DNA from 2 places in the Bacillus sp. J14TS2 genome. Region 2 is predicted to be linked to the other one. Evidence: riboswitches for the same ligand, from Rfam matches in the RefSeq annotation. Region 2 holds a riboswitch; the other holds the start of a gene.
The links. Region 2 has a riboswitch for cobalamin ahead of KI375_RS01320 (ABC transporter substrate-binding protein). Riboswitches for the same ligand answer to the same signal wherever they lie in the genome.
Positions count from the first base shown of each region.

Region 1: it holds a riboswitch for cobalamin, as region 2 does, so the genes downstream of both, KI375_RS03095 (ribonucleoside-diphosphate reductase subunit alpha) here and KI375_RS01320 (ABC transporter substrate-binding protein) in region 2, are expected to answer to the same signal.

Region 1 is NZ_BORE01000002.1:94,810-102,398, forward strand. Features, by position in the region: gene ku (non-homologous end joining protein Ku) at 1-275, shown strand, start outside; gene KI375_RS03080 (cold-shock protein) at 594-794, shown strand; gene KI375_RS03085 (ribonucleotide-diphosphate reductase subunit beta) at 929-1,969, opposite strand; gene KI375_RS03090 (flavodoxin) at 1,945-2,388, opposite strand; gene KI375_RS03095 (ribonucleoside-diphosphate reductase subunit alpha) at 2,373-4,646, opposite strand; cobalamin riboswitch at 4,876-5,060, opposite strand; gene KI375_RS03100 (ROK family transcriptional regulator) at 5,369-6,550, opposite strand; gene xylA (xylose isomerase) at 6,682-7,589, shown strand, end outside.
Region 2 is NZ_BORE01000001.1:322,325-329,913, forward strand. Features, by position in the region: gene KI375_RS01315 (FecCD family ABC transporter permease) at 1-619, opposite strand, end outside; gene KI375_RS01320 (ABC transporter substrate-binding protein) at 582-1,574, opposite strand; cobalamin riboswitch at 1,686-1,867, opposite strand; gene cls (cardiolipin synthase) at 2,007-3,203, shown strand; gene argS (arginine--tRNA ligase) at 3,715-5,385, opposite strand; gene KI375_RS01335 (YwiB family protein) at 5,382-5,825, opposite strand; gene KI375_RS01340 (transglycosylase domain-containing protein) at 6,063-7,589, shown strand, end outside.

The DNA of each region.
Region 1 (7,589 bases), on a different contig from region 2:
CTAAAAAGGAAATTGATACAGCTATTTTATTAATTGACCAACTAACGACACCATTTGCACCTGAAAAATACGAAGATGAATATCGAAACAAAGTCATGGAGCTTATCCAAACAAAGCAAAAAGGGGAAAAAACAGTCACTGCAAAACCGGAAAAAACGACAGAAAATATTACGGATTTGATGGCTGCATTACAAGCCTCTATTGACAAATCAAAACCGGAAAAGAAAACAACAAAGCGGAAAAAGACGACAAAGAAAACAGCAGAACCTAGATAAGCTGTTAGGTGATAGAAGGTGTGAATCCCTGAAAAAGCGGGAATTTTGGCGAAAAAAGACGAAAAGTTTTTCGCTATTTTCTTGCTTTTTCCAATTTCCTCATGTATGATGAAGTTGCTTAGCATTGTTGATTGAAAGTTTAATAATTCTAACTAATTTTTATGGCAGATACCGGCCACAGTTTTATTTTGGAGTTAAAATTCACATGTTATAATGAATATCTGCTCCTAAAAGTGGGTATTGATTATAATATGTGATTTTTTATTTACTTGGTAAATATGAAGAACATATTAAAAATTTTTTGGAGGTTTTATACCAATGGCAACAGGTACAGTAAAATGGTTTAACAGTGAAAAAGGCTTTGGCTTCATCGAAGTTGAAGGCGGAAATGATGTATTCGTTCATTATAGTGCAATCGGTGGAGAAGGCTTCAAGACACTTGACGAAGGTCAACAAGTTGAATTTGATATCGTTGAAGGACAACGTGGCCCACAAGCTGAAAACGTTGTGAAACTATAATGAAAAAAACCTAACTCATGATTTGAGTTAGGTTTTTTTCATTTTTAAAAGTATGAGAATGCACATCGGCGTTGCGCCAGGACGGCGCGAATTTAGCCTTTCTTCTTACATCAAGGCGCTTGCGCTTTTGTTCTTTACAGTTCATCAAATCCATTTAGATCACTTGTTTTTGTGTACTGTCGCGATTTTTGCTCAAAGAAATCTGTTTTAGTGTCGTCAAAGTTATCAACATAAGCCCGAATCCATTTCATTGGGTTTTCCGTATGTTCTTGATAAATTTCACTCAAGCCTAACAAACGTAGCATTTTATTTGCTCGGTATTTAATATAACCTTCCATCTCCATTAAATCGATGCCATCAATATCGGCAAGAATGTAATGACTCCACTTTGTTTCCTGTTCAACTGAATGACGAAATTGTTCATAAACCCAATCCGTAAATTCATTTGTGTTAAGTTCTGGATGTTCCGCCAAGGTAGCGCGAAAGAGATCGCTAATAAAACGCCCATGCTGCAATTCATCTCGATTAATATAACTGATCATCGTAGAGGTACCAACCATTTTTTGATCTCTAGCTAAGTTATAAAAAAAGGCAAAGCCGGAATAAAAGAATAGGCCTTCCAGTAATGACGTATATACCATTGCTTTTAATACATTTTCAATCGTAGGATTTTGCGCAAATTCATTATAGACTTCCATAATGCGAGTGTTTCGCTCTAATAACACTTCATCCGTTCGACCAGTTTCAAAGGATTCGTTTTGTTTATCTAAAGTTGTTACAGAGGAAAGAACATAGGCGTAGCTATGATTATGTTCACTTTCCTGATCAGCGATGGTTGCCATCACAGATTTAACAGAGGGATCAGTTGAATATTGAGCAATTCTAGCTGCCATATCCGTTTGGGGTCCATCTAATGTGGCTAGTAGTCCAATAATTTTTAGGAACGCTGTTTGTTCTGTCATCGTTAAATTCGGAAATTGCTTTGTATCATGAGTCATATCAACCTCGCTGGATCGCCAAAAAAGCGCCCGGATTTGCTCACGATGTTTATAGAAATGGGGATATTTTAAATCATTCCAATTCAAAATCCCACTGGCTTTCCCACCGAAAAGGGCAGTAGATCGGTTTGGATGAATGGGCTCTAAGATATTTACTTTACTAAGTGTAGTGGACAATGTTTAATAACTCCTTCCGTCCAGCGGATCACTTTTTTCTCTTGTGATCCTCTAGGACTTTGTTCGATTTTCAAAGGGAGAAGGGTAGAGTGATAGAATTTAGCCAATTTTACAGCCGCATGGCAAAATAAATCATCTCCACCAAATTGGGTATCACCTGTTCCAAAGACAAAAACAGAGGGAGGTTTATAGCCAATCTCGTATACAAACTCTTTTACCTCTTCAGGTGTTCCGCCTCTATCCCATGTAAACGTACCGATAAGCATTGCATCGAATGCAGCTGGATCTGGGATTCTACCTGTACCAATCCAATATTGTTCTGTATAAATACCTTCCTGTTGCAGCTTATAATTAATTAATTCAGCGACTTCCTTTGTATTACCGCTATAGCTGGCATAACAAATTAAGATTCGCACCATTCACACTCCTCAATATCTGAAGCCGTAGAGCGCACATAGTAAGTAGTTTTTAAACCTGAATCCCAGGCTTGTAAATGTAAATCAAGTAACACTTTTGCCTTAATATTATTTGGTACATAGAAGTTAAAAGAGATCGATTGATCAATATGATGTTGTCTAGCAGCATTTTGCTGTATAGACCATCGTTGATCCACAATATAAGCCGAGCGTCGGTACACATCATACGTACGATGATTTAAGTCAGGTGCTACGAATGGTAATTTGTAGTCTTTCTTTTCTTCATAATAAAAAGGTTTGAAAATTGGATCGATACTGGCTGTTGAACCCGCAATAACAGAAGTACTGGAGTTTGGAGCAACGGCCATTAAATAACCATTTCTTAATCCGAAGGTTGCGGCCTCATCCATAATGGAACGCCATTCTTCATCATTTTCATAGCCTCGCTGTTGAAAATACTGGCCAGTTTGCCAGTCACTTCCCGCAAACATTGGATAGGCGCCTTTTTCTTTTGCCAAATCAATGCTCGCTTGAATGGTCAACTTTGAAATACGTTCATATAATTGATCGGCAAATTCAACGGCTTCTTTGGATTCCCACTTCAAGTTTTTCAGAGCCAAGATATGATGCCAGCCAAACGTTCCTAACCCAATCGCGCGATATTTTTTATTGGTGATCATCGCTTGCTTAACATCAATCGTGTTAAGATCAATGACATTATCCAGCATCCGAACCTGAATAGGAATGAGACGCTGTAAAACTTCTTGCTCATCATCATCCAACTGAACCGTTCTGCCAAGATTAATAGAGGAAAGATTACATACGACAAAATCCCCTGGTTTTTTATACGTGATAATAGTTCCGTCTTCTACAATTTCTTCTGATTGAAGAGTAGGAGACATATTTTGCATGATTTCTGTACATAGATTACTTGAATAGACCATTCCAGCATGTTTATTTGGATTTTTTCGATTCACTTCATCGCGATAAAACATAAAAGGTGTGCCTGTTTCGAGTTGAGATTTCATGATACGTACCATGATTTGAATAGCAGGAATTTTCGTTTTCTTTAGTTGTGGATGTTGGACACATTCCTCATACTTTTCTCGAAAGCTGCCATTTCCTCTTTGTTCATCATAATAATCTTCGAGAGAAAAGCCTAATAGATTTCGCACCTCATGCGGATCAAACAAGAACCAATCTTCACGATTCTCTACTTTCTCCATAAATAGATCAGGTAGACATACACCGGTAAAAATATCATGTGCTCGTTGTCTTTCATCACCATTATTTAATTTTAAATCCAAAAATGACAAAATATCAGCATGCCATACATCTAAATAGACGGCAATAGCACCTTTTCTACGACCAAGTTGGTCCACGCTAACGGCTGTATTGTTTAACTGTTTAATCCATGGCAGTACACCAGAGGATGCTCCTTTAAAGCCTTTTATGGATGAGCCTCGACTTCTAACTTTTCCCATATAGACCCCAATACCACCGCCATCTTTCGAAAGACGAGCGACATCTGTATTGCTATTGTATATGCCAATAAGAGAGTCTTCGACTGTATCAATAAAGCAACTAGATAATTGGCCATGAGCAAGTCCAGCATTTGCGAGTGTGGGGGTTGCTACAGTCATGTAGAGATTAGATAAAGCCCAGTAAGCTTCTGTGATCAGTGCAAATCGCTTCTCTCTTGGCTCATCTTTCATTAAATGCATGGAGATCACTAACCAACGCTCTTGTGGTAGCTCATATGTATTTTTTTGATGATCTGTTGCTAAATATCGCGTTGCTAGCGTGTGTAAACCGATGTAATCAAATAATAAATCTTTTTCAGGGTCCAATAAAGTGGAAATGTGTTCAATTTCTGCCTTTTCATATTTTTCTAGAAGCTGTGGTGTGTAAATACCCTCATCGGTTAACTGTTTTAATAAGGAATAGAAATTACCATATCTCTGTTCCTGATCATATCCTCGATGAGAGCTCGCTTGTCTATAGAGTTTGTGTAAATAGATTTTCGCTGCTTCGAAACTCCATTCAGTATTGACTTCATCCACATTTTCTAATGCGGCATTAATTAAGATGGAAGTGACCTCATCGGTGCTAATTTGCGCTTTTGCTTCAATAGCTCGGATTACTTTATCGATGTATTCCTGGGATTGAATAGAAGTAACTTTTTGAATGTATGCTTGGATTCGCTCCTGGTTAAAGTGGGTAGGATGTGTTTCTTCTTGTTTTGAAATAATTGTAGTCAATGATAATCACCTTTCTATCAATAGAATAAAATCAGAAAAACTCAACTATCTTTGGGGAGGTGTGTAGCACACCTGTGTAAGAGTAAAATATTCTTGTAGCATTCTACGCAAAACTTATGGACAGGGTGAAGTAAATAAAAAAAATCGCCATAGAAAAAGGCGAATTAAACGATAGGAAAGAAAGGCATATATTCACTATCGCTTCACCTTCTTGTTCCCCGAAGAAATGAAACTCCGACAAATAAAGGTAGGTCTCCTGACTTATGCTTCATCCTACTGGGGCCTTCCCAGTTCGAGTTTTGTCGAACCAGTGGCGAGTCCGTTCGTTCGCATTTACAATTGCGGGGACAGTTCCGGAATTCCACCGGATTCCCTTTTAAAGCCTTAACAGGCGCCTTTATTTGTTGAAATCAATATATAGTATGATGTTTGCTGTTGAAACACAAAATGTAGTATCTTTAATGATATTACCATGATTGATTCTGAATAGCAACCATTACTATGCTTAAAATTGTCCAAAGGTAATCATGCCATTTTTCTACAATATTTGGCAATTAATTTGATTGCCATAAACATCATTATATCCAAAAAGTTGCCGTTGTTCATAGAAAAAATTTCAAAAAAAGCAAGAAACATCCAAAAGTCATAGAACTGGCTTTTGGATGTTTCATGTAGAAAGGGTCTTTATGATGATACCATTCGCTTTCCGTAGGCTCTAATCTTTACTTGTTCTTCGCTTTTAAAAAGTTTTCTGTTGAAAAGGCTGCGGCTCCCAATGCGGCAGAATATGAGGAAAGCTTCGAGAACTTAATTTGCAAATCATGTTTTTGAAAGAATTGAATACGGTTAGCTAATTGTTTTTCTAATGATGGTTGAATCCACTTTTTTGTACTAGCCATTCGGTTTCCGATGACTATCTCCTGAGGATTAAAAATATTAATGATATTATTTATACCTACCCCCAGATATTCCCCGATTTCATGAAATAAATTGATAGCATGTTCATTACCACTTTCAGCAAGCTCTACTATATATTCAAGTGAAAGATCAGTCTGGTTAGCTGGAAGGAGATTTGATTTTTTTGCTTGTTGAATAAGCGCCTGTTCTGAGGCATATAGTTCCCAACAGCCTTTATTTCCACAGCGACAAAGATCTCCGTTTACATTAATCGACATATGACCAAGTTCTCCAGAAAATCCTTTATTGCCTTTATATAACTGGCCATTTAAGATCATTCCTACTCCAATACCGATGCCAACACTTACATAAATCAAATGTTTTGAATCTTTGCCAACACCATACTTTTTCTCTCCATATGCACCAGCGTTCGCTTCATTTTCGATAATCGTCGGGATCTTGAATTCTTCTTCCAATATGGATTGGAGTTCAATATTTTTCCAGGAAAGGTTAGGAGCAAGTAATATTTTTCCAGATTTATTAACTGTTCCTGGGACACCTACTCCTATGCCAATTATACTATAAGGACTTTTTGGTGTGGAATGGATTAAATCTCGTATCATTGCAAAAAGTTTCTCTTTCCATACTTCAAATGATTGGGAATGTATTTTTATCTGTTTTTCTATATGGATATGCCCAGTTAAATCAGTTAAAACACCAAGTAAATAATTCACGCCAATGTTTATTCCAATGGAATAGCCAGCGCTTTTGTTAAAAAGAAGCATAACGGGTCTTCTCCCACCACTTGATTCACCTGGGCCTGATTCATAAATAAACTCTTCTTCTATTAACTCGTGGACAAGGGAAGAAACCGTTCCTTTATTAAGTCCAGTTTTTGTCGCAATTTCCGCTCTTGAAATAGGCGAGGATTGGATAATCGTTTTAAAGACTAAAAATTTATTTTCCTTTTTGACGACATGTTGGTTCCAAGTCTTTTCACTCTTCATACTTTTCAACTCTTTCGATTTTAATCATCATTAGTATACACTTAGTTTATCCGATAGACAAACTTCTGAATGATTGTTATAATGCAATTGCAAACATTTACATGATACTTAAATTTCAAGGAGGTTTCAATATGAGCTATTTTAATAACATTGGTAAAATTAATTATGAAGGACCGAAATCAACGAACCCATACGCATTTAAATTTTATAACCCAAAAGAAGTCGTTGCAGGTAAAACGATGGAGGAATACTTGCGATTTGGAGTAGCTTATTGGCATACATTTGTGGCAGATGGTTCAGATCCATTTGGAGTGGGGACGATGCAAAGACCTTGGGATCAATATGATGGAATGGATCTTGCCAAAGCTCGTCTTGAAGCTGCCTTTGAGTTCTTTGAAAAATTAAATGTTCCTTATTTTTGTTTCCATGATGTAGATATAGCTCCTGAAGGAAATAGCTTGAAAGAAACGTACCAAAATTTAGATACAATCGTTTCCATGATGAAAGATTATATGAAAGATAGTAAAACAAAATTGCTTTGGAATACAGCTAATAATTTCACACATCCACGCTTTATTCATGGTGCTGCTTCTTCTAATCATGCGGATGTATTTGCCTACTCTGCAGCAAAGGTGAAGAAAGGGTTAGAAATTGCCCAAGAGTTAGGGGCAGAGAACTATGTGTTCTGGGGAGGACGTGAGGGATACGAAACGCTTCTTAATACAGATATGAAGCTTGAACTGGATAATCTTGGTCGATTCTTCCATATGGCTGTAGACTATGCAAAAGAAATTGGTTTTAACGGTCAATTCCTTATCGAACCAAAACCAAAAGAACCAACTACACACCAGTATGATTTTGATGTGGCAAGCGGCTATGCGTTTTTACAAAATTATGGTCTCCAAAACGATTTTAAATTTAATATTGAAGCGAACCATGCGACACTTGCGGGTCATACGTTTGAGCACGAATTACATTATGCGCGGATCCATGGAATGCTAGGTTCAGTAGACGCAAACCAAGGCCATCCGTTACTAGG
Region 2 (7,589 bases):
CGCGCATGGAGACACTCCCTAACAACCAGCCAATAATTTGTCTTAATTCTTGTCCAGATAAAGCAATAATCAAGGAGAGGAAGGCGCCCAAAAATGAACTAAAGATAATGCCTGTTAATATAATCGTCTCTACTCGCATTCCAGGTTCAATTTTACGAGCAAAAAATAAGACAATAAAAATTGTAATAAAGGCCGCAACAATACTGGCGATTGGTAATGTTAATAAACCGACAAATGGAAGACTGATTTGAAAAAAAATCACCACGACTGCTCCAACCGAAGCACCGGAAGAGACCCCCAAAGTATATGGGTCGGCCAACGGATTTCTCAGTAATCCTTGAAAAGCAGCCCCTGCCAATGAAAGGGATGCTCCAACCAACCCGGCAAGCATGACACGCGGCAAACGAATATTGGTGACAATATTATCAAGCAAAGGATCAGCTTGAATGGAAAGAGGAAGAAGATGATGGCTAAAAATAACCATCATCTCCTTAAAAGAAACTTGTACTGTCCCGACACCTATACCAAGACATAATGTAATCACCAAAAAGACGATCGCAAGGCAATATGAAATGCTTAACTTATTCTCCGTATATTTCTGGATAAATGGTTTTAGCAAGCTCCTCTACTCCTTCAATAATCCGCGGACCTGAGCGACTTACAAGATCTTCGTTCACTTGATATACTTGTGCCTCTTTGACCGCAGTTACCTCATTCCAAGCGGATCTCTGTAACACCTGATCTACTGCATTTTCAATATAACTATAATTGACAATGATCACATCAGGATTACTTTCAATGACAGCTTCCTCGTTTAAAGTAGGATACCCGTCCTCTGTCACAGTATTTATCGCACCGACTTTTTCTAACATTTCATTCATGAATGTACCTTGACCTGTCGTGAATATTTCTGGTGCTGGTTGAAGTTCAACGAAGACTGCTTTTTTCTGATCATCAGCAATCTCTGCCGACTTCTCTGTAATCTCTGCTAACTGTGCTTGCATATTCTCAATAAGCTCGCTCGCCTTATCTGATTTTCCAAGCGCCTGACCAATCGTTTCAATCGTTTCATAGACTGATTCAAAACTTTGTGCGTCCTCGATCACCAATACTGTGACCCCACTATCTTCTATTTGCTTGAGTCCACTTTCCCATGTTGCAAGGTTGGTACCATGAGCAAGTACAAGGTCTGGTTCCAAGGAAAGTACCTTCTCAACATTTAATTCAAAATTAGCGGCCACTTTTTCGATCTCATTCACTTCTTCAGGATAATTATCATATTCGGTAGACGCACCGACCACGTCATTTCCTTTGTCTAATGAAAATACGATCTCCGTATTACTTGGCATTAAGGAAACAATCCGTTCCGGCTCCTCTTTGATCTCCACATCTTTCCCTGTTGCATCTATAATCGTCACTGGATAAGCAGCTTCTTCTGTCGTCTGCTCCTCTGTTACTTGCTCCTTATTTCCTTCTGAATTTTTTGTATTTGGTTCTGCATTCGTTCCGCAGCCGGTTAGTAACGTAAATAGTAGCAAAATAATAGCTATAAAATTGATATTCCATTTTCTCATCTAAATTTCCCCCATATAAAATAATAAAAAACATCGCCTACTGGAGATGCTTTGAGTTATGCAGAGAGCAAAATTTTTTCGCTACTTCCTCTCTCCCCATCCGCGTAGGTTGATTGACAAATAGCATCGGCAGGTCTCCTGGCTTATGATCATCACTTACTACCCCTTCCCATGCGAATATGCACAGTGGACTTTGTAGCAGCTCCCATTTACAGTGGCGGGACCGCGTTGGAATCACACCAACTTCCCTATTAAGTCGAAAATAAGAAAAGCGCAAGGCGGTTGTTCAGTAACGCACGAGCACACAAGGCTTATTTTCGACACCGATACTAAATATGTAATTTTCTACCCCATTCATTATACATCTTTTTTAAAAAACGAACATCTTTTTACCATAAAGGGGGAAATTAAGAAATCGAAGGGGGATATACGATGGGTTTTGTAATGATAGGCATTTTCATTATTATTATTCTCATAGGCCTAGCCTTTATCAATTATTATTTAGGCAGACGCCATTTTCTTAATCAGATCGAGATAAGGCAATACCCCATCCGACATGGCCGGATACAGCTGATTACCACTGGAACAAATTTATTTCTTACTTATTTTGCCGATTTAAAAAAGGCCAAATCCACCATTCAAGTGCAATTTTATATTGTGAAAGATGACTCATTAAGCCAAACTTTTTTTAATATATTAAAGAAACAAGCTGATAAAGGGATTAGAGTACAAGTTCTTTTAGATTGTCTTGGCAGTTGGAAGGTCCCTAGAAGCTGGATCAAAGAGGCCAAACAACATGGGATAGAAGTCGCCTTCTGTCATCGACCTAACTGGCTGTTTCCTTTGTATTCACTTCAACAACGTAATCATCGAAAAGTAACGATTATTGATGGGGCGGTTGGTTATTTAGGTGGTTATAATGTCGGAATGGAGTACATTGATCAGAAACCAGGACTATCACCTTGGCGTGATTATCATATTCGGATAGAAGGTAAGGGGATTAAGGACTTGCAGCAAGAGTTTCATTTTGACTGGCAAAAAGCGACTGGACAACCACTCCCCCATGTTTCTAATAATCCTACAGCGAATGGAAAAATGAAATATCAAATCTTTCCTACTGAAGGGATAAAAATGGATGAGAAATGGCGCTCACTGATTAGACAGGCGGAGCACTCCATTTCAATCGGCACACCTTATTTTGTTCCTCCTAAAGATCTTCTGACTGAATTAAATAAAGCGTTGATGAGAGGGGTACAGATAAAAGTTCTTGTTCCCAATACAGCTGATCACCCGATCGTAAAAGAGGCCTCTTTTTGTTATTTACGCCAGCTCTTAGCCCTAGGTGGTGCTGTTTATCAATTCCAAAAAGGATTTTATCATGCGAAAATTATGATTATTGATGAGCAATTATGTAGCATTGGTACAGCCAACTTTGATAATCGCAGTTTTTTTCTAAATAGTGAGATGACCTGCTTCATTTACGATAAACCTTTCATCGCACACGCAAAGGATACATTTGAACAAGATATTCAGCAATCAGAGGCGCTCTCCCTTCATGGACTCAATCAAGTAGGCTGGTTCGTTCGCGTAAAGGAAGGGATTGGTTGGCTAGTGAAAGGACTGATGTAAATGCCGGCTCGGGCATAACTAAACGTTAAGCTCCAACGAACAATGTATTTCCTTAGCGAAGGATATTTCCGAAGCGAGGATATACACCATACTAGTTCGTTTTTTCCTTTGATGAAAACACTTTTGTCCCAACCTCGATATAAATGGAGACACATTTTTAAAGCCCAGACAAGTGCTTGTCTGGGCTTCTACTTATCGAAGAAGAATGAACAGTAAACTGGCTAGTATTTAGTTGGTAGGAGGCGAGTCCAGTATATTTGCTTGTCCCCCCCTGAATAACTGCCTTCCGCTTTTCATTGTCCAGCTTCGGCTCCTAGCTGCTAGCAAACTTTCGGTGCCTTCCTACGATAATTCAACATCCATTCGCTTTTCAAGCTCATGGTGTTTCCTTTATCTCAGGGCTACAGGATGTAGGTCAGAACAGCGTTGCGCCAGGACGGCGCGTCTTTAGCTGTTCAACCTTACTATGAAAGTTTGTACGCAGCTAAACAGTCGCCTTCCGCTTTTCTTATTACATTTTTTCTGGTGCTGAAACACCAATCAGTGCTAAAGCATTTTTCAGTGTAAGCTGCACAGCCTTCACAAGGGCTAATCTTGCCGCTGTTTCTTCTTTGTTTTCCTTATTTAACACCTTTTCAGCATTATAGAAACTATGGAAAACAGAGGCTAACTCATAAATATAATGCGTAATTCGATGTGGTATTCTCTTCTCAGCAGCATCGGCAATAATTTGTGGAAACTCCCCAAGCTGCTTTAATAAGTGAATCGCCTTTTCACTAACAAGAATATCAACCGGTGTATCTTCATCAAAGGTAAAACCCTGCTCATCGGCAGCGCGAAGAATACTGCAAATGCGAGCATGTGCATATTGGGCATAATAAACAGGATTCTCATTCGATTCAGCGACTGCTAAATCGAGATCAAAATCAAGGTGGGTGTCCGCACTTCTCATTGTAAAGAAATAGCGAGTGGCATCTAGGCCTACTTCCTCAACAAGATCACGCATTGTGACGGCCTTCCCTGTCCGTTTACTCATCTTCATTTTTTCGCCGTCTTTATATAACTGTACAAGTTGAATGATTTCTACTTCAAGTCGACCCGGTTCATATCCTAATGCTTCAATCGCTGCCTTCATTCGCGGAATATAACCATGATGGTCAGCTCCCCAAATATTGATCAGTTGCTCATATCCACGAGCTAGCTTATCTAAGTGGTATGCAATATCTGGCATCAGATACGTGTAACTACCATCTTTTTTAATCAATACCCGATCCTTATCATCACCAAAGGCAGTCGATTGGAACCAAGTGGCCCCGTCCTTTTCATATATATAGCCTTTTTCCTTTAACTTTTCTAAAGCAGGGAGAATCTTCCCGTTTTCGTATAAAGAGGTTTCCGAGTACCACACATCAAAAGTTACTCGAAAATCTTCTAGATCCTTCTTCAATTTCGCAAGTTCATAGTCCAATCCATACTGACGAAAAATATCAAATCGTTCCTGCTCATCCATTTGCACATATTGCTGCCCTTTTTCTGCTGCTAGCTTTTGTCCAAGCTCAATAATATCTTTTCCATGATAACCATCCTCTGGCATATCCTTTTCCAGTCCTAAAGCTTGAAAATAACGAGCTTCCACAGAATAAGCTAAGTTATTAATTTGATTCCCAGCATCATTAATATAATATTCTCGTGTCACTTGATAACCAGCTTTATCAAAAATATTACATAAAGCATCGCCTACTGCCGCTCCGCGTGCATGACCAAGATGTAAATCCCCAGTTGGGTTAGCAGAGACAAACTCCACTTGAACACTCTGCCCCCCCCCAGCACTAGAGGATCCATATTCATCCTTTTGCTTAAGGATAAGCGGCACAATGTCCGTTAAGTAGCGATTATCCATATAAAAATTAATAAATCCTGGACCGGCAATTTCTACTTTTTCAATCGAAGCCTTTGAGCGGTCGAAATGAGCTGAAATCTCTTCGGCAATCATTCTTGGCGCTTTTTTCGCAATTCTTGCTAATTGCATCGCCATATTTGTTGAATAATCCCCATGTGCTTGATCTTTCGGGGCTTCAATCATCACTTCTGGCAGTTGCTCCGCTTCGGCAAGTCCTGCCTTTAAGATAGCTGCCCGAATCTCGCTTTTTAAATTCTCTTGCATCTGTTCTACGATATTCATTTGTTTACTTCGTCCTCCTCATAGACAATCTTCATCTCGTAAAAACCGGCTAACGTATTTTGCATTGAAAGCTCATAAGCCAAATGTAACTGACCGTCACAATGATCATTTGTCTCATGATGTGTCAATTGTTTTGTATTTGTTGTTAAAAACAAGGTACCTAGCTCACTTTCATGTGAGCCTCTTTTTTCTTCATTCAATTTAAAATTCAAACGCATTTTAAGTAGGCCTGTTCGTAAAATGAATGCTTCATTCTTGGTGATTTTTACAACAGTATGGACCGTCCCCTGCTCTTGTACTTCATCATATTTTAAATAAATCGTATCACCTTTTTGATAATGGCGGCCAAAAACTGTTAGTTCATACGTTTCTTCGTCTTGATCCAGTTTAATTTTCGTTGTTAAGTGAATCTTTATGGGTGTTTGTGTGTCAATTAGCAAAAAAAGCACAACCTTTAATACATTTTATGTACGAAACTAGCTAGTAAAAAAACATCCCTAAGTAATCCTGATTTCCATGTAATTAGTAACTTTTCTATTATAAGAAAGATTTTAGTGAAAGTCCATTCTACTAGCAAGATTGGAATTTGCAAAAAAAATCCATTTTCCATGAATAAAACTGGGAAGCTTTCCTCATACTGGTTGATAGGAGATTGCTAGAATGTAGGAGGTGGGTTCATGGAAGCAGAAATAAAAATGCGGAAAAAGTGGAGAAATATTCGGTTGCTATCTTATATTGTATTATTGATGGTCGGCCTTATTTTAATTATGGGGATATCCTTTATTATTTATCTTAAAATCCTTGGGCCGCCACCGTTAACAATTCCGCAATCAACCTTATATTATACCTCAGACGAAACAGTTTTTGGTGAGAGTCATAATGGGGAACGCAGATATTGGGTGGGAAGTCAGGATATTTCTCCTGCTGTCATGGAAGCGACCATTTCTATTGAAGATCAAACCTTTTATCAACATCACGGTTTTGATTTTAAAAGAATTGCTGGAGCCGTTTTAGCCAATATACAGGCCGGACAAAAGGTGCAAGGCGCCAGTACGATCACGCAACAATATGCTCGTAACCTTTTTTTAACAATGGATAAAACATGGAGCCGGAAAATATCGGAAGCGATGTATGCGGCACGTTTGGAATTCCATTACGATAAAGATCAGATTTTAGAAGGCTATTTAAATACAATCAATTTTGGACATGGGGCTTATGGGATCGAGTCTGCCAGTCAATTTTATTTTGGCAAAAGTTCAAAAGAGTTAACCCTTGCAGAAGCTTCTATGTTAATGGGTATTCCGAAAGGACCTAATATTTATTCGCCATTAAAATCGGAAGAAAAAGCGAAAAAGCGGCAAAAGCTTATTTTAGATGCCATGCAGGAAAATGGTTATATTCAAGCAGATGAGAAAAAAGAAGCGCTCAATGAAACATTAACTTTTGTAGGCGAGCACCCACATCATCGAGCTGATATGGCTCCCTATTTTTATGATATGGTCCAAAAAGAGTTAACAACAACGGCGGGATTAGATGAAAGAGTCATTGCTTTGGGGGGTCTGCAAGTATACACCACCCTAGATACGGAACAACAGAAAATAGCGGAAGATGTGGTCGAAAAGGTGATACCTGATTCATCAGATATTCAAGTGGGGTTTGCGGCAATGGATCCGCAAACTGGATTCGTAACAGCTATGGTCGGGGGAAGGGATTACAATGAAAGTTCGTTTAATCGAGCTTCCCAAGCGATACGGCAACCAGGTTCAGCCATCAAACCGTTCCTATATTACGCAGCCTTAGAGCATGGCTTTACCCCCGCTACTCAACTTCGGAGCGAGAAGACAACCTTTAAATATGATCATGGACAATCCGAATATACGCCTCATAATTTTAATAATCATTATGCGGATGATGAAATTACGATGGCACAAGCGCTTGCCGTCTCAGATAATATCTATGCTGTAAAAACACATTTATTTTTAGGTGCGAATGTTCTCGCCAATACAGTTAAACAATTTGGTATCAAATCTGAAATGAAGCCTGTACCTTCTTTAGCTTTAGGAACATCTGGATTAAAAGTAACGGAGCTCCTCAATGGCTATAGTATGCTCGCGAATGGCGGCAAAAAGGTGGATCCCATTTTTATTACAAGGGTAGAAGACCGAAATGGAAACATCCTTTATGAAGCAAAGCCTGACCAAGAG